Regions from separate parts of the Anoxybacillus sp. TBDG-1 genome, predicted to be linked through region 1. Evidence: riboswitches for the same ligand, from Rfam matches in the RefSeq annotation. Region 1 holds a riboswitch; each other region holds the start of a gene.
The links. A riboswitch is a leader RNA that binds a small molecule or an ion and turns the genes downstream of it on or off. The one in region 1 is predicted to bind thiamine pyrophosphate.
Positions count from the first base shown of each region.

Region 2: it holds a riboswitch for thiamine pyrophosphate, as region 1 does, so the genes downstream of both, thiM (hydroxyethylthiazole kinase) here and tenA (thiaminase II) in region 1, are expected to answer to the same signal.
Region 3: it holds a riboswitch for thiamine pyrophosphate, as region 1 does, so the genes downstream of both, thiC (phosphomethylpyrimidine synthase ThiC) here and tenA (thiaminase II) in region 1, are expected to answer to the same signal.

Region 1 covers NZ_JBTZSY010000006.1:73,406-78,243, forward strand. The annotation lists gene ACYQY7_RS03490 (ABC transporter ATP-binding protein) at 1-1,445, opposite strand, end outside; gene ACYQY7_RS03495 (ECF transporter S component) at 1,449-2,033, opposite strand; gene tenA (thiaminase II) at 2,014-2,709, opposite strand; TPP riboswitch at 2,798-2,905, opposite strand; gene ACYQY7_RS03505 (copper amine oxidase N-terminal domain-containing protein) at 3,003-3,791, opposite strand; gene ACYQY7_RS03510 (class I SAM-dependent rRNA methyltransferase) at 4,077-4,838, shown strand, end outside.
Region 2 covers NZ_JBTZSY010000002.1:57,070-61,907, reverse strand. The annotation lists gene ACYQY7_RS01235 (histidine phosphatase family protein) at 1-547, shown strand, start outside; gene ACYQY7_RS01230 (thermonuclease family protein) at 544-1,071, shown strand; gene hcp (hydroxylamine reductase) at 1,101-2,390, opposite strand; TPP riboswitch at 2,554-2,669, shown strand; gene thiM (hydroxyethylthiazole kinase) at 2,727-3,521, shown strand; gene thiE (thiamine phosphate synthase) at 3,523-4,176, shown strand; gene ACYQY7_RS01210 (enoyl-CoA hydratase) at 4,263-4,838, shown strand, end outside.
Region 3 covers NZ_JBTZSY010000014.1:44,965-49,802, reverse strand. The annotation lists gene adh (aldehyde dehydrogenase) at 1-585, opposite strand, end outside; gene thiC (phosphomethylpyrimidine synthase ThiC) at 748-2,376, opposite strand; TPP riboswitch at 2,485-2,599, opposite strand; gene ACYQY7_RS06180 (PH domain-containing protein) at 2,689-3,141, shown strand; gene ACYQY7_RS06175 (PH domain-containing protein) at 3,131-4,528, shown strand; gene ACYQY7_RS06170 (NAD-dependent deacylase) at 4,569-4,838, opposite strand, start outside.

The DNA.
Region 1 (4,838 bases):
ATTCCACCTCGCACGAACATACGAGGAGCGACCGGTTCGTCAGCGACAAGCTTTCCGTTTTCAATGATCCATCTTCTCGTCGCAAATTCCGACACGATGCGCTCATTGTGCGTCACCATCACAATTGCCTTTCCTTGTTGCCGATACGCTTCAAGCCATTCGAGCAATGCAAACGTATTTTTCGCATCTTGCCCAAACGTCGGTTCATCAAGCAACAATAAGCGATGGCTATCCGTTACCGATGCAGCAACACTTAATCTTCGTTTTTGTCCGACCGACAATTGATACGGATGTAAATGCCGCTGCTCGTTCAAATGAAAGCGTTCAAGCAATCGCTCGACTTCCTCAGCTACTTCATGTTCCGGACGTTTTTCAAGACGGGAAGCATACGCTAGCTCATCATCAACACGATTTGTGACAAATTGAAATTCTGGATTTTGAAAAACAAAGGCAATGTGATCGTACAACCTCTCGTCATTTATTAACGGCTGTTGTTGCCAATACATGTCGCCTTCTGTTCGAATTAATTTCATCAAGCTTTGCAGCAACGTACTTTTGCCTGCGCCGTTTTCACCTGTAACCGCAATCCATTCCCCTGCATAAATCGTTAACTGATCGACCGCTATTTTTTCTTCTTTTTGCCGAAAGCCGCGAAGCGATTGCACATGTAAAAGCACGTCTGACGGATGATACGGCTGCTGCGCTGTTTTTGGCTTTTCATACGTTTCCCACACGTTCGGATACCAAATGCCTTGTTCGGCGATAAATGATTGATACGTCGAAAAAACAACATGCGTTGGACCGTCAGCAATGATGTCACCATGTTCATTAAATAAAATGATGCGTTCAACAAAATCAAGAACGTGATCAATTTTATGTTCGACGATCACAACCGTTCGGTCCTCTGCCACTTCTTTTAACGTTTCCCATACCATTTTTGTGCCTTCTTCATCAAGAAGTGCTGTCGGTTCGTCCAAACATAGCACATCTGGTTCGAGCGCTAAAACCGATGCGATCGCCAACCGCTGTTTCATTCCACCTGATAACGTTTGAATTGGCACATGAACGTGTGGAAGGCGAAGGCGCACACGTTGAAGTATGTGCGCTATTTTTTCGTTCATCTCCGCGCGCGGCACACCGAGATTTTCAAGCACAAACGCCAGCTCTTCATCTACATACGGCATACAAAACTGCGCATCAGGATCTTGAAACACATAACCTACACGCTTAGGAATATGCAGCTTTTTCGCTTTCATCGGCACATCGAGCGAGCGCGGAATAATACCAGCCATCACTTGCAATAATGTCGACTTGCCACACCCCGATGGGCCTAAAAGCAACACTTTTTCTCCTTTTTGAATGGAAAGCGATACATCGGTAAATAACCGTTTTTCCGCCCCCGGAAACTTTAATCGCAACTGTTCAATGTGAATCAATGATGTCACCTTCTATTTATCAAGTGAATCGTAATCTTCTTTTGTCGTCGGGCGCAACAATTGCGTCACACCTGTCGCTTCAAGTGCTTTCACAAGCGAATAAGCAAATACGCCAGCAATGATGACCGCTCCAACGAAACGCGCACCGATAAATAACGTTAAATTCCACCATGCTAATTGGTCAATATACCCTTTATAAAAATCGAGAACGAGTGAAGCGATCGTCGAACCAACCGCTGCAAGCGACACAACCGCCACATCAAAACGTTTATAACGGAAAGCGGCAAACACAAGCTCAGCAAGCAACCCTTGTACAAAACCGTAAAATAGCACTTCAAGACCCCATTCGGAGCCAGCTAAAAACTCCCCTGATGCAGCGGCGACTTCCGCAAGCAACGCCACTCCCGGCTTCCGAATTAACAAATAGGCGACAGTTGCGGCAATAAACCACATGCCATAAATAAGTTGATCGAGATGAAGCCCAAGCGGTTTCACCGCATAGTAAAGCGGTCCCCACACTTTATACACAATGCCAAACACAATCGCGATAACAACGGTCGTTAAGACGTCTGTTAATTTAAGCCCTTTCTTTTGCATAAATATCCTCCTCTTCAATTGGCCAACGTTCTAATTTATACGCCATGTCCCAAAATAAGTATTCATATTGACTGCTTATCCAAAAGTGTTGCTTCATTCGCTCTAAATCTTTTGCACTTACCGTTTCCGCAATGTCGTTTAAGCGCGCAATTTGTTGTTCGACAAGCTGTTTAAACCAATCGGAGCCGTACGCTTCAATCCATTTCGCATAGATCGGATGATTCGGCTTGCAATGTTTTAACCTCTCGCCAATTTCATAATACAACCAATAGCACGGTAAAATAGCAGCTAATACATCGCCAAAGTGTCCCGCAAACGCCGCTCGATACATGTGCGATGTGTACGCATACGCCGTTGGGGCAGGAACAAACGACGCCTTTTCTTCTTCTGTAATACCGAGCTCTTTCATAAATGTTTCATGTAGACGAAGTTCAGCTTCATACGTATTTTGTGCATGATGCGCCATGCTTGCGGTCGTTTGTAAATCATCCGCCATCGCCCCACCGAGCGCTTGCACTTTCGCAAAGTGTGTCAAATAATATGAATCTTGTAATACGTAATAACGAAAACAACGTAAATCGAGCGTTCCTTCCCCGAGCTCTTTCACAAACGGATGATGAAAGCTCGCTTCCCAAATCGGATCGACAGCTTTGCGCAACTGCTCTGAAAACAACACAGCCTCTCCCCCTTAAGAAAAATAAAAAACCACTTTCTTTGCGCAAAGAAAGTGGTTATAAACGATGGAAATTGACATATAGACACACTTCGCACCGTCTCCACTTCCCTACGCTGGTATGATCCAGATCAGGTTCTAAGGGTCTCAAAGGCACACTTTGATCTCAGCCTATCTAAAGGCCCCCCTAGTGGAATGCATTTGTATCATTCACTTTGTCACTAATATTAGCATATTTCATCGAATTGTCAACCATTCCAATTCATTTATTTTTTAAGCAAGGCAAGAGCTATACTCTAATTCAGTTCACGCGCCACAGAAATAATATAATCTATTTTCTTTATATCAAATGTTTGAGTATATGTGATGATTTCGTTTTCCTTTATTGATTTCAACGGTTTTTGCATAGGACGCGTATAAGAGTCCATTGAAAACACGTGACCACTTAAGAAAACAGGATGAATATCTGCTTTACCATAAGGAATAAGATGTCCTGTGATATTTCTCGCTTTAATACAAAGCTTCTTTGCTCCTGTGGATGTTTGCTCGATTGAATATGAACTTAAATGAAAAGCACGATTCTCTTTCACGTCCGCATAATCTTGATCTTTAAAAAATGTGAATATTCTTCCATTCTCTACTCGCTCATCATTGATTTCCAAAATGTCTAACGAAGCGTTCCACCTTGATTTCACATCCGTTTTTTCTAATAAAAATTTAATAGGTAAAAACATACTATTATTTATTAATGTTGGAACTGTATCCATCTCAACTTTTTCTCCATCTATTACTGCAATTTTTGATCCAATTGTAAACGTATACTGATGATCTAGCCACGTGACATAAGCTGTTTTATTTTTTTCATTATACATGATTCCCCCTCCCATCAGATCTCGAATCGACTTTAATGGGATCAGCAAGCGTCCTCTTCCATCAATAAATGGAGCATGTGGATTGGTGTACAAAATGTAATAGTCATTTATCTTCATTAAAATTGGAACATCTTTTTTGATAACAGCATTTGCTGTATGATTACCTATTAACAACATTAGCGAACATATAAGCATTACTACTATTTTTTTCATGATTCCATCTCCTTACTCTTCATTCATAAAATAAAAGAGTTAACCCTTGATTCTTGTGTAAACACTCAACTGTTACCATGAGTGTACATGGTTCCATCTTAACAAAATATTATTTAAAAAAATATCCGTATTTTCCACAATTTTTATAATTAGACACAACAACAATTGCTTCTTAAATAAAAAATCTAATGAACAATAGATTATGAAGGTATGTTTTTCATATTTGCGCGCATCGTTTTCTTCCTGTATGCTAAAGTAGCGAATATATAGTCAGGAGTGGGATGTATGGCAAATGTATTTTTAAAGCGAAAAAGAAAAAAGCGGCTCGAGCTTGGACATCCGTGGGTGTTTCAAAGCGAAGTCGATTATATTGAAGGAGATTTTGAACCGGGTGATTTCGTCAACGTATATAACCATCAACGCCACTTTTTAGCCAAAGGATATATTAACCCAAAATCACAAATGATCGTGCGCGTGTTGACGCAAAATCCAAACGACGAATTAAATGCGCAGTTTTTTATGAACCGCATTCGTCAAGCGTGGGCGTATCGCAAGCGCATGATTCCGGGCGTTCGTTCATGCCGCGCCATTTATGGTGAAGCGGATTTTTTACCTGGGCTAATCGTCGATAAGTATGAAGATGTGCTCGTCGTCCAAATTTTATCGCTCGGCATGGAAAAAAGAAAAGAATGGATTTTACAAGCTCTTCTTTCTGTTTTTCAACCGAAAGCGATTTATTTACGCAACGACGTCCATGTGCGCGAATTAGAAGGACTAAAACAAGAAAAAGGATTTTGGTACGGTACGTGCGATACGAACGTACAAATTGAAGAAAATGGCGTGAAATACGTGGTCGATATTGAAAACGGACAAAAAACAGGATTTTTCTTCGACCAACGTCAAAATCGTGCTGCCATCAAGCCGCTTATCACAAGCGAATCTACCGTGCTCGATTGCTTTACACATACAGGCTCATTTATGTTAAACGCCTGCTTATACGGGGCAAAACATGTGACCGCTGTCGATATTTCTGAGCATGCGATCGAA
Region 2 (4,838 bases), on a different contig from region 1:
TTTAACTGAAACAGGAAGAAAACATGCGACACTTTTACAGGAACGTTTACGTACTGTCCCGTTTACGGCTCTGTATTGTAGCCCGAGCGATCGAACAAAAGAAACGGCGCAAATTGTGTTAGGGCAACGTCATGTGCCAATATATTTTGATGAACGACTACGTGAAATTTACTTAGGTCATTGGGAAGGAAAAACAATTGCAGAAATTGCCCAAGTAGACGAGCAAAATCATTATCATTTTTATTATAACCCAGATGCATACAAGCCGATCATTGGCGAGACGTTTCTTGATGTGCAACGTCGAGCTGTCGCTGCCATTCAGCATATTGCCGATACTCATTCAGAAGGTCATATTCTTGTCGTTACACACGGTATGGTGATTCGTACGCTTCTTGTATATTGGAAACAGCAAACGCTCGCACAGTTATGGAAAAATAGCCGTGTATACGGTACGAGTGTGACCATCGTTTCGTTTGAAGGAGGAAAGTGGAATATAGAATGTGAGTCAGATATTTCACATCTTGAAAGTGAGATGACACATTTATGAGAAAATGGCTTATTTTATTTACAATCATCTTTTTGATTAGCGGTTGTGTACAGCAAAATAAAGGAACGACGTTTGTTACGACAGTACAATATGTTGTTGATGGGGATACAATCAAAATAAAAAAAGATGGGGAGATTGTAACCGTTCGTCTATTAAACATTGACACGCCAGAAACGTATCGTGAAAAACAGGCGTATGGTGAAGAAGCAAAGCAATTTGCTAAAGATGTCCTTCTTCACAAAAAAGTGACGGTCGAATTAAGTGCGAAAGAACAACCGTATGATCGCTACGGTCGATTGCTTGCGTACATATGGTTGGAGGATGGAACTTTGTATCAAGAAAAAATTGTACAGGAAGGGCTGGCACGTGTTGCATACGTATTTGAGCCGGATACGAAATATGCTAAGCGATTATATAAGGCGCAAGAACAAGCAAAAAAAGCGAAAAAGCGTATTTGGAGTGTGGATGGATACGTAACAGAAAAAGGATTTAATATGAGCGTATGGCCCGACAAAGCTTCATGAATATAAAAGGGCTGAATGAAACAGCCCTTTTAATGTGCGAGCATCGCTTCCATATCTTCTTCCACATCGCCGATGAGTTTGAGACCAAACATATCTTGTAGTACATGTAGTACGCCTTCAGAAATAAAGTGCGGTGCTTTCGGTCCAATTCGAATGTCTTGAATGCCTAAACTAAACAATCCGAGTAAGATGGCAACCGCTTTTTGTTCAAACCATGAAAGGACGATGCTGACAGGCAGTTCATTCACTTCACAGCCAAACGCTTCTGCAAGCGCCATCGCAATTTTTACTGTCGAAATCGAGTTGTTGCATTGTCCTAAATCAATATATCGCGGAATGTTTGTACCAGGAACGACACCATAATCTACGTCGTTAAAGCGGAATTTTCCACAAGATGTCGTTAAAATAACTGTGTTTTTCGGTAAAGACGTCGCTAATGAACGATAATATTCGCCGCCTTTTCCAGGCGCGTCACAGCCTGCGATGACGAAAAAGCGTTCAATTTTTCCTTCCTTTACAGCTTGAATAATTTCTGGCGCAATTTGAATGACCGTTTCGTGATGGAAACCAGTAACTAATGTTTCGTCTGATTCGATATTTGCTTCTGGAAGTTGTAACGCTTTCTCAATTAACGGCGTGAAATCGTCATTCTCGATTTTTTGTACATGTTCTAATCCAGCTACATCGTATGAAAACATGCGATCAGCATACGAGCCTTTAATCGGCATGACACAGTTTGTTGTCGCTAAAATGGCGCCAGGGAATTTTTCAAATAGACGACGTTGGTCGTACCATGCTTTTCCGACATTCCCTTTTAAATGTTTATATTTTTTTAATTGTGGATAGCCGTGCGCAGGCAACATTTCAGAATGCGTGTAAATGTTAATTCCTTTTCCTTCTGTTTGTTTTAGTAGTTGTTCAAGGGCAAATAAGTTATGTCCTGTAACGAGAATACATTTTCCTTCAATTTTATTTTGCGTTACGCGAACAGGTTGAGGAATGCCGAGTCGCTCTGTATGTGCTCGGTCGAGCAATTCCATGACACGAATAGCAGCTTTTCCGACTTTCATCGCCATGTCCATATGTTCTTGCACGTTAAAGTTAGAGTTTGTTAGTGTCATATACAACGCTTCATGTGTCGTTGTATCTACAAATGGATCGGTATATCCAAGTTGATGAGCATGCGTGCGATATGCTGCAATTCCTTTTAGCGCAAACACAATCGTATCTTGTAAACTTGCAATGGTTTCATCTTTGCCGCAAACACCGACAACTGTACATCCCCCTATTGGTGTTTGTTCACATTGGTGACAAAACATCATAACCCCTCCTTTTCTTATTAACACTTTAACAATAGGGAAAAATACGTACGTCGTAAGTGATGCATATCACACTTTCATATAAAAATGTGAACAACATTTGACAATATTCCATATTGAATGACGAGAAAGAATGTATTAAAATGAAAGAAAATTGAATCAACTAAACTACTAGGGGTGCCGGATGGCGATGGCTGAGAGGGAAACGCGCAATCAGTTTTCCAACCCTTTGAACCTGATCTGGTTTGTACCAGCGGAGGGAAGTAGGCTATGTTTTCGGTATGCAAACTAGTCGATTCTGTCCGACTAGTTTTTTATTTTTTAAGGGGGGAATGAATGATGAATGTAGGACAATGGTTAACACGTGTGAGAGAGGAATCGCCGCTTGTACACAATATAACAAATGTCGTGGTGACCAATTTTGTTGCGAATGGTTTACTTGCTCTAGGTGCATCTCCTGTTATGGCGTATGCAAAAGAAGAAGTAGCGGATATGGTTCGTTTAGCTCGTGCTTTAGTGTTAAACATCGGTACATTAAACGAAACAGACGTAGAAGCGATGGTTGTTGCCGGGAAAGCAGCAAACGAAGCAAACATCCCTGTTATTTTCGATCCTGTTGGGGCAGGTGCGACGGTGTATCGCACCGAAACAGCAAAACGTATATTACACGAAGTGAACATTTCGATTTTACGTGGAAATGCATCAGAAATTGCAAGCATTACTGGAGAACAAGCACGCACAAAAGGAGTCGATGCAGGGGATGTGCAAGGGGATCTCGTGCATGTAGCGAAAAAAGCAGCGCGTATGTTTCGTTGTACAGTTGTTGTGACCGGGAAAGATGATGTGGTGACAGATGGTGAAAAAGTAATGATCGTCTCAAACGGTGATGTGATGTTGACGAAAGTAACCGGAACAGGTTGCTTATTAAGTGCAATATTAGGCGCATTTGCTGGCGTAGGAGAAAATGTGATCATATCATCTGTCGCTGCGCTTGCTTATTACGGTGTAGCGGCTGAAAAAGCAGCGAAACACGCCAAAGCGCCTGGTTCTTTTCAGCTTGCATTTCTTAATGCTTTATACGAAACGAGCGCAGAAGAAGTGAATGAATACGCACACATTCGAGGGGAATAAAATGATGAAACAAAAACTATCTTTATACTTTGTGATGGGAAGCGTCGATTGTACGAAAGATCCGCTTGCTGTGCTGGATGAAGCGATCGAAGGCGGCATTACGATGTTTCAGTTTCGTGAAAAAGGAAAAGGGGCACTGACAGGAGTTGAAAAATATCGTTTAGCCGAGAAGTTGCTTGAGCGATGCCGTGCTCACAACATTCCTTTTATTGTAAATGATGATGTTGATTTAGCACTTGCCTTACAGGCAGACGGTATTCATGTCGGACAAGAGGACGAAGCAGCTGAACGCGTTCGCAATCGCATAGGGAATAAATATTTAGGGGTATCTGTTCACAACTTGACTGAAGTAAAAAAAGCGCTTGCTGCTCACGCCGATTATGTTGGATTAGGTCCCATTTTCCCAACTGTTTCAAAAGAAGATGCCAAACAAGCATGTGGACTGACGATGATTGAACATATTCGTGCGCACGAAAAACATATTCCACTCGTTGCGATTGGAGGAATTACACACCAAACAGCAAAACAAGTGATTGAAGCGGGGGCAGACGGAATTGCCGTCATTTCCGCCATTTGTCGTGCCGAACAAATTCGTGAACAAACAAAAAGACTGTATGAGATTGTTATGTGTGCAAAACGAAAAGGCGACAGATAGTGTCGTCTTTTTCTATTTTTTGTGCAGGATTTTACCCACATATGTCGAAAAAAACAGCGAACATACGAAAGAAGGAGATGGGAAAGATGGAACATATCGTATTGTCATATGAAGATCGAGTTGCAACAATTGAGTTGAATCGTCCAGATGCGCTGAACGCTTTAAACGAGAAAATGTTAGCGGAGCTGTTACAAGCGTTAAAAGAAGTGGAAAAAAGCGAGGCGGATATTGTCGTCATTCGTGGGCGTGGAAAAGGATTTAGTGCAGGGGGAGACATTAAAACGATGTTGCAGTCAACGAATGAACATTCATTCATAGAAGTGATGGAAACGATTAAACAAATTGCAATAATGTTACATCAATTGCCGAAACTAACGATCAGTTACGTGCACGGTGCAGCTGCAGGGTTAGGATTTAGTTTAGCGCTTGCTTGTGACTATGTGATCGCAAACGAACAAGCGCGCGTTGCAATGAATTTTATCGGTATTGGCTTAGTTCCAGATGGTGGGGGGCATTTCTTTTTAAAACGAAAAATTGGTGATATCAAATCGAAGCAAATCATATGGGAAGGAAAAGTAATGGGTGCACAAGAGGCATATGAAGTGGGACTTATTGATGAAATCGGTGATGAGCAAACGATTCAACAAAAAGTAACGGAGTGG
Region 3 (4,838 bases), on a different contig from region 1:
TGTTGGTGTTTGTTCGGCTGGCTTTAGTACAACGCAGTTGCCAGCAGCTAAAGCAGGTGCAAGTTTCCAAGCTGCCATTAAAATTGGGAAATTCCACGGAATAATTTGTCCGACAACGCCGAGCGGCTCTTTAAAATGATAAGCAACGGTATCGTTGTCAAGCTCCGCTAATGTGCCTTCCTCAGCGCGAATGCAACCAGCAAAATACCGGAAATGATCAATGGCTAAAGGAATGTCAGCTGCACGTGTTTCACGAATGGGCTTTCCGTTTTCCCACGTTTCCGCCACAGCAAGCATGTCTAAGTTTTCTTCCATTCGGTCTGCGATTTTGTTTAACAGGCGTGCCCGCTCGGCAACAGATGTACGCCCCCATGCTTCTTTCGCTGCATGAGCTGCATCGAGTGCCAATTCAATATCGGCAGCTTTTGAACGAGGGACTTCGCAATATACTTGTCCAGTGACTGGCGAAATGTTCTCGAAATATTCCCCATCAATTGGAGGTACCCATTCTCCTCCGATGAAATTTTCGTATCTTTTTTTAAATGTAATGAGTGAGCCAGGTTGTCCAGGCTGAGCGTAAATCATTTGAATTCCTCCTTTTGTATCCGTTTTCAAAAAACAATGGATGACCAAGTCTGATACAAATGATATGTGTCCATTTTGTGAAATATGATAAATAAAAAATGTCTCATATTTTTGTTTTATTTAAAAAGGGGCTTTTTGGATCAGCCCCTTGTAACAAATAAACTAGCCTCTTCGAAACGTTTTTTGTAGTTGATGCGAGATATTCATTGAACAAAATTTAGGACCGCACATTGAACAAAAGTGGGCAAGTTTTGCTCCTTCAGCTGGTAATGTTTCATCGTGATACTCACGTGCACGTTCAGGATCTAAAGACAAGTTAAATTGATCGTACCACCGAAACTCAAATCTTGCTTTTGACAAGGCGTCGTCTCGTTGTTGTGCATTAGGATGTCCTTTGGCCAAATCAGCTGCATGAGCGGCAATTTTATAGGCGATGACACCTTGGCGCACATCTTCTTTATTCGGTAAACCAAGATGTTCTTTCGGAGTGACATAGCAAAGCATAGCTGTACCATGCCAACCGATAAGCGCTGCACCGATGGCAGAAGTAATATGATCGTAGCCTGGTGCAATGTCGGTAGTTATAGGACCTAATGTATAAAAAGGTGCCCCGTGACAAATTTCAATTTGTTTATCGACATTTTCTTTAATTTTATGCATTGGAACATGTCCGGGTCCCTCAATCATAACTTGAACATCGTGTGTCCAAGCGATTTTTGTTAATTCTCCAAGTGTTTGCAATTCGGCAAATTGAGCTTCATCGTTTGCATCCGCAATAGAACCTGGACGTAACCCATCGCCAAGTGAAATAGCAACATCGTAAGTTTTTACAATTTCACAAATCTCTTCAAAATGAGTGTATAAAAAGTTTTCTTCATGATGTGCTAAACACCATTGTGCCATTATTGAACCGCCACGCGAGACGATGCCTGTTGTTCGATTGATCGTCAATGGAATATAGCGAAGTAGCACACCTGCATGAATGGTGAAATAATCCACACCTTGTTCCGCTTGCTCGATTAATGTTTCACGATAAATGTCCCATGATAAATTTTCAACAATACCGTTCACTTTTTCTAATGCTTGATAAATCGGTACAGTACCAACTGGAACAGGAGAGTTTCGAATGATATATTCTCTAGTTTCATGTATAAATTTTCCGGTTGATAAATCCATGACTGTATCTGCTCCCCAGCGAATTGCCCAGAGCATTTTTTCAACTTCTTCATCCATTGAAGATGTAACAGATGAATTTCCAATATTTGCATTAATTTTTACATGAAACTGACTTCCGATAATCATCGGTTCACTTTCCGGATGATTAATATTAGCTGGAATGATTGCTCTACCTGCCGCAACTTCTTGTCGAATAAATTCTGGATTCATTTGTTCACGTATTGCAACAAACTCCATTTCTGGTGTAATAATCCCTCGTTTTGCATAGTGCATTTGTGTAACAGTTTTTCCTTTCTTTGCGCGGAATCTTCTGCATTGGAAAGGTAGGTTTGTGTTAAATGGCTGAGTTTTGTATTGTTCTACATCGCCGCGTTCTTCTATCCATTTTTCTCTTAATTTTGGCAGTCCTTGATGAATGTTCGGTTCAAACTGTGGATCAGTATATGGCCCGCTTGTATCATATACTCGAATTGGTTCATTATCCGATATGTTTGTCTCTGTTTTCGTTCGTGTGAGTTGAATTTCACGCATCGGAACAAGAATGTCTTCGCGTGTCCCTCTCACATATACTTTTTTACTTGAAGGAAATTGCATGTTAGAAAATAAGTCATTCATTTTCACTCGCTCCTTTTTCATTTTTTAGTTGGAGCAATGCCAATACGTAAAAAAATCAGGTTCTGTAACGAGAACCTGATTTTGTCCGCAAATAGTACAAGCAAAAAACACTCGCACCATCTACTTCCCTACGCTGGCATCACCCAGATCAGGTTCAAAGGGTCAAAGAACTTTTGCGCGTTCTTCTCTCAGTCCAAGCTATTGGACACCCCTAGTAGATGAAAAATTATGAACTTTAAAAATAATTTAACATATGATAAAAATGTTGTAAAGTTATATATGATAAACCTGTTAGAAAAGAGGATGTGAAAGATGAAAAACAAACTTTCTGAACGGGCTGTGTCTGTATGGCGGATATATGAAGCCATTCGTTTAATTATTTTTTTGCTTTTGTACGTGATTACTAGTTTTTTCGTTCCAACATGGATTGTTTGGGTGTTAGTTTTTTTATGGATTGTAGACGCTATTTTATTCGTTTTTTTCGTTCCACGATGGAAATGGGAACGCTGGCGATATATGATTCGCGATCGAGAAATTGAACTCGAGCACGGAGTATGGATTCGAAAGCGTACCCTTATTCCCATCCATCGCGTTCAACATGTCGATGCAAAGCAAGGTCCGTTAGCTAGAAAATATAAACTTGCTTCCATTTACATTTATACAGCGGCAACAGCGCATGAAATTCCATTTCTTGATGAACAAGAGGCAGAAACGCTGCGTGATTACATTTCTTCTTTAGTAAAGGAAGATGACTATGACGCATGAGACGAAACGGTTACATCCGATTGCGATTGTCATTTACACGATGAAGCGGTTGAAACAAGGACCTTTTCTTGCCCTTGCCTTACTGATTGCGATAAAAGAGAAAACAGGTAATCCTTTTGCTGATTGGTCGCCGTTGTTTTTATTTCTTTTATACGCTATGTTTGCTGGATATATGTCATGGAAGCGATTTACATATCGTTTAGAAGAAAATGACATGTATATTGAACAAGGGATATTTGTAAAAAAGAAACGGTATATTCCGTTTGAGCGTATTCAAGGTATTTCACATTCGTCAGGGGTGTTACAGCGGCTTGTAGGTGTTGTGCAAGTACATATTGAAACAGCTGGAAGGCAAATTGATGAACCGGAAGTCGTGTTGCCAGCCGTTTCAATAGAAGAAGCCAATCAAATCGAGCGTGCAATACGCAAATTAAACGAAGGGAACTTGCTCATAAAGCATGAGACAGATGTTGTATTTACACTTCGTTTTGGCGACGTGCTTTTTTTAGCTGTAACAAGCGGCGGCGCTTTTGGTGTTATTGCGGCGATCGGTGCATTTCTTTCTGAATTTGATAATTTTATTCCGTTTGAACGGCTAAAAACGTTTTTACCAATAGATGATACGACTTCTACCATTGTACTTTTGTTTACAATGCTAATTATCGCTTATATTTTGTCTATCGTTGGTCATCTTTTGGGCTATATGAATTTTACGGTTGTGAAACAAAAAAACACGCTAATGATTACAACTGGGTTGCTGCAAAAAAAGAGTATTTCTACGCCTGTTGAACGTGTGCAAGGCGTTGTGATTAAGGAGAGCTTGGTTCGTCGATGGTTTGGGTATGTTTCTGTTCATCTTATTCATGCAGGTGGGTCGCTCGATGATGGAAAACATGGGAGTCTTTTGTTGTTTCCGCTCGTTCGAACAAATGAAGTCACTTCACTTATTGCTGCTTGTTTGCCTGAATATCGTTTGCATGATTCGTTTCAATCGTTACCTACACGTGCACGTTGGCGTTATATATTAAGACCCACTTATATCGTCATGCCGATTACGATCGTAGCAATCATATATTTCCAGCGATTTGAAACTCTTTTTTTTCTTTTGATCGCAATGTATATCGGTTATCGGACGTATAAACAAGCGGGAGTGGCGCTCGGGGGCAAGCAACTTGTGTTGAGACGTGGATGGTTGACGATCAAAACAGTATATATGCTAAAGCATCGTATTCAATCGTTGACGATGTCACAAACTCGTATGCAACAACGGGCTCGGTTATGTACCGTACGTGCAACAGTCATGCCTGGCATACGCATAAAAGTCGTTGATGTTGATGAACGTGAGGCAAAAGCAATATACGAATGGTTTTTGGAAAATAAAGAATAAGCAATGATTGTGTCCCAAAAGAACACATTTTGGGACACAATTAAAGGAATTCGTCAATTTCCTGCAACACTTCTCCGATTTTACGGCCATGTACAATTAAATCTGCCCAATCATCGAATGGCGTCGGTTCCATATTCACGATAACAAGTTTTGCCCCGCTTCGTTTGGCGATGACAGGAAGCTCGTTCGCCGGCGATACTTGTAAAGAAGAGCCGAGCACAATCCATAAGTCCGCCCGTTCGGCTGCTGTCCATGCTTGTTCAATTGCATCATATGGCAACGATTCGCCAAATAAGACGACGGAAGGGCG